Regions from separate parts of the Pseudomonas sp. BIC9C genome, predicted to be linked through region 2. Evidence: predicted binding sites of a transcription regulator. Region 2 holds the regulator's gene; the other holds the start of a gene.
What was found. The regulator sigma-54, encoded in region 2, starts transcription at its own class of promoters, with help from an activator protein. The targets are predictions, from matches to a motif close to ANTGGCATNNANNTTGCTNT.

Region 1 (2,202 bases), on a different contig from region 2:
GTTTGGCGGCCGTCTTCGGATTGACCGAGATGACGCCGCAGTATTCCGGCATGTGTCGGGCGAAATCGGCGGTGCCGATCTCGTTGGCCGTGTCGATGATGTCCTGCTTGTGGCTGGCGATCAGCGGGCGCAAGACCAGTTTGTCGGTCACGCAATCGATCACCGACAGGTTCGGCAGCGTCTGGCTCGACACCTGGGAGATCGCCTCACCGGTGACCAGGGCCTCGATGTGCAGTCGATCGGCAATTCGGGAGGAAGCGCGCAACATCATACGCTTCAATACTACGCCCATATGACTGTTATCGACTTTGCCGAGAATTTCGCCCAGCACTTCCTCGAAAGGCACACTGACAAATAACACGCGTTGGGAGCTGCCGTACTTCTTCCAGATGAAATGCGCGACTTCCATCACGCCCAGTTCATGGGCTCGTCCGCCCAGATTGAAGAAGCAGAAATGCGCCATCAGTCCGCGGCGCATGATCTGGTAAGCCGCAACGGTGGAATCGAAACCACCGGACATCAGCACCAGCGTCTGTTCCAGGGCGCCCAGCGGATATCCGCCGATGCCATTGTGCTGGCTGTGGATCACGAACAACCGTTGGTCGCGAACTTCAATCCGGACTTCGATTTCCGGCTTTTTCAGGTCGATCCCGGCGGCACCGCACTGGCGGCGCAACTGGCTGCCGACATATTTCTCGATATCGATCGAGCTGAAAGGGTGCTTGCCGGCGCGCTTGCAACGCACCGAGAAGATCTTGCCGGCCAGTGCATCACCGTAGTGCTGCTTGCACTTTTCCACGATGTCGTCGAAATCACCCAGCGGGTATTCATCGATCTGCAGGAAGTGCGCGATGCCCGGCATGCAGCTCAGGCGCTCGCCCATCTCTTTCAGGGCCTTGGGGTCGCTGACGCGGGTTTCCAGCTCGAGGTTGTCCCACACGCCGTTCACCACCACGGCCGGGTCCAGATCGCGGAGCACGGCGCGGATGTTCTTGGCCAATTGGCGGATGAAACGCATCCGTACCGGGCGGCTCTTGATGGTGATCTCGGGAAAGACTTTTACGATTAGTTTCATGAAAACAGCGCGCGCTGGGCCAGCCGAAAAAGGGGGGCGCGGATTATAGCGGAAATTGCTCAAGGTTTAACCAGTTAATGTGCAGAAGGTTTTGCACGCACCAAAACAGGTCATTTATTCAAATGAACGCCACATTGCAGGGCGGGATTTTCCGCTTTAAGGTGCTTTACCGCCTTATAAGCGTGAATTTGGAGCAAAAAACCCATGCTGGGGCACTGGCATGCAATTTGCTCCCTTGTGAGGCAGGTTGCCTTGGCAGAGTATTCGCGCCGGCATCACAAACATTTAAGGGCATCCACTACCAGCCCTAATCCACCCGGAGGACACTATGTCGAAGTCGGTTCAACTCATCAAAGATCATGACGTCAAGTGGATTGATCTGCGCTTCACGGACACCAAAGGCACTCAGCACCACGTGACCATGCCGGCTCGCGATGCGCTGGATGAAGACTTCTTCGAAGTCGGCAAAATGTTCGACGGTTCCTCCATCGCTGGCTGGAAAGGCATCGAAGCCTCCGACATGATCCTGATGCCGGACGATTCCACTGCCGTACTGGACCCGTTCACCGAAGAGCCGACCCTGATCCTGGTCTGCGACATCATCGAACCTTCGAGCATGCAAGGTTACGACCGCGACCCGCGTGCGATCGCCAAGCGTGCCGAAGAGCACCTGAAGGCCACCGGTATCGGTGACACCGTATTCGCCGGTCCGGAGCCAGAGTTCTTCATCTTCGACCAGGTGAAATTCAAGTCCGACATCTCCGGTTCCATGTTCAAGATCTACTCCGAACAAGGTTCGTGGATGTCCGACCAGGACATCGAAGGCGGTAACAAGGGCCACCGTCCAGGCGTCAAAGGCGGCTACTTCCCGGTTCCACCGTTCGACCACGACCACGAAATCCGTACCTCCATGTGCAACGCACTGGAAGAAATGGGCCTGACCGTTGAAGTTCACCACCACGAAGTGGCAACTGCCGGCCAGAACGAAATCGGCGTCAAGTTCAACACACTGGTGAAGAAAGCCGACGAAACCCAGACCCTGAAGTACGTCGTACACAACGTTGCCGATGCCTACGGCCGTACCGCTACCTTCATGCCTAAGCCTCTGTACGGCGACAACGGCTCGG
Region 2 (2,202 bases):
CCCGGCACGTTCACCAGGGAACGGCCGGGGGTCAGGATACTTTCAAGTCGGATCATGGGTTGGGAGTGTTAACGACCGGTTGCGCCCTGAAGGAGGCTCTGGGTCTTTTCCTTATGCTTTTTGAGTTGTTTATCCAGCTTGTCGGTGAGTGCATCGATCGCAGCGTACATATCGGTATGCTCCGCGTTTGCGACCACTTCATTCCCGGGAATATGCAGCGTGGCTTCGATTTTCTGCTTCAACTTTTCGACGGTCATCGTGACCTGCACGTTAGTGATCTTGTCGAAGTGTCGCTCCAATCGTTCGAGTTTTTCGCCGATGTAGGAGCGGAGAGGTTCGGTCACTTCCAGTTGGTGTCCACTGATGTTGACTTGCATACAGCTTCTCCTTCGTTGCCAGTGCATAAAGCGGTAGACCAGATGATCTACCACTGGAACGCTGTGGCGTGGCCCTACATCAACCGCTTGCGTTCGCTCGAAGGCGCGATCCCGAGGGATTCGCGGTACTTGGCGACGGTGCGGCGGGCCACCTGAATGCCTTGTGCCTCCAGTAAACCAGCGATCTTGCTGTCACTCAACGGCTTTTTCTGATTTTCCGCGGCAACCAGTTTTTTGATGATCGCCCGGATCGCCGTGGACGAGCATTCACCGCCTTCGGAGGTGCTTACGTGACTTGAGAAAAAGTATTTCAGTTCATAAATGCCCCGGGGGGTATGCATGAACTTCTGAGTGGTTACCCGTGAAATCGTCGATTCATGCATGCCGACCGCTTCGGCGATGTCATGCAGGACCAGCGGCTTCATGGCTTCGTCGCCATACTCCAGGAAGCCGCGCTGATGCTCGACGATCTGGGTGGCTACTTTCATCAGGGTTTCGTTGCGGCTTTGCAGGCTCTTGATGAACCAGCGGGCCTCCTGCAACTGATTGCGCATGAACGTGTTATCGGCGCTGGTGTCGGCGCGGCGTACGAAACCGGCGTACTGGGCGTTGACCCGCAGCCGTGGCACCGACTCCTGGTTCAGCTCCACCAGCCAGCGTTCGTTGTCCTTGCGCACGATAACGTCAGGAACGACGTACTCGGCTTCGGTGGACTCGATCTGCGAGCCTGGGCGCGGGTTGAGGCTCTGGACCAGTTCGATGACCTGGCGCAGCTCGTCTTCCTTGAGCTTCATGCGGCGCATCAGCTGGCTGTAGTCGCGGCTGCCAAGCAGGTCGATGTAATCGGTGACCAGGCGCTTGGCCTCGGCCAGCCAAGGGGTCTTGGCTGGCAACTGGCGCAATTGCAGCAGCAGGCATTCGCCCAGGTTGCGGGCGCCGATGCCGGCGGGCTCGAATTGCTGGATGCGGTGCAGGACGGCTTCGATTTCGTCCAGTTCGATGTCCAACTCCGGATCGAAGGCTTCGAGGATCTCCTCGAGGGTTTCGTCCAGATAGCCCTGATTGTTGATGCAATCGATCAGGGTCACGGCGATCAGGCGATCGGTGTCGGACATCGGAGCCAGGTTCAGTTGCCACAGCAAGTGGCTTTGCAGGCTTTCGCCGGCCGAGGTGCGGGTGGTGAAGTCCCACTCGTCGTCATCGTTGCTGGGCAGGCTGCTGGCGCTGGTCTGGTAAACGTCTTCCCACGCGGTGTCGACGGGGAGATCGTTGGGGATGCGCTCGTTCCAGTCGCCTTCATCGAGGTTATCAACCGTCGGGGCGCTTTCCTGGTAGGAGGGTTCCTGGATGTCAGTGTTGGGCTTTTGTTCGGCGTTGTCGGCCAAGGGGTCGGAATTGTCGAAGTCGTCGCCTTCTTCCTGGCGTTCGAGCATCGGATTGGACTCCAGGGCCTCCTGGATTTCCTGTTGCAGGTCCAGGGTCGACAATTGGAGCAGGCGGATGGCCTGTTGCAGCTGCGGTGTCATCGTCAGCTGCTGGCCCATTCTCAAGACTAGCGATGGTTTCATGGCTGGGGCTTAACACCTTATTCGCCGGCGCACATGCGCCATCCACTACGGGGCGCCGGAGCGCCAAACATAAGCAAATTATATGCCCGAAACCGTAGCGTTTGCCTAGAGCGCTGTAACAATAAAAAAGTGTTGATTTTTTATCGGGACAAGCGCTCGGACGACCTGCCAGATACCTCTGCCTTTACAGGCGGAACTCATGGCCCAGGTACACTTCCTTGACCAGGTTGTTGGCCAGGATGGTCTCTGCGTCACCT

Region 1: the regulator sigma-54 is predicted to act here: its motif matches at 1,290-1,309, upstream of glnA (glutamate--ammonia ligase).

What each region holds. Positions count from the first base shown of each region.
Region 1 is NZ_JAWDGM010000007.1:28,178-30,379, forward strand. It holds gene thiI (tRNA uracil 4-sulfurtransferase ThiI) at 1-1,075, opposite strand, end outside; gene glnA (glutamate--ammonia ligase) at 1,404-2,202, shown strand, end outside.
Region 2 is NZ_JAWDGM010000002.1:879,817-882,018, forward strand. It holds gene ptsN (PTS IIA-like nitrogen regulatory protein PtsN) at 1-56, opposite strand, end outside; gene hpf (ribosome hibernation-promoting factor, HPF/YfiA family) at 69-377, opposite strand; gene RS887_RS13920 (RNA polymerase factor sigma-54) at 452-1,945, opposite strand; gene lptB (LPS export ABC transporter ATP-binding protein) at 2,130-2,202, opposite strand, start outside.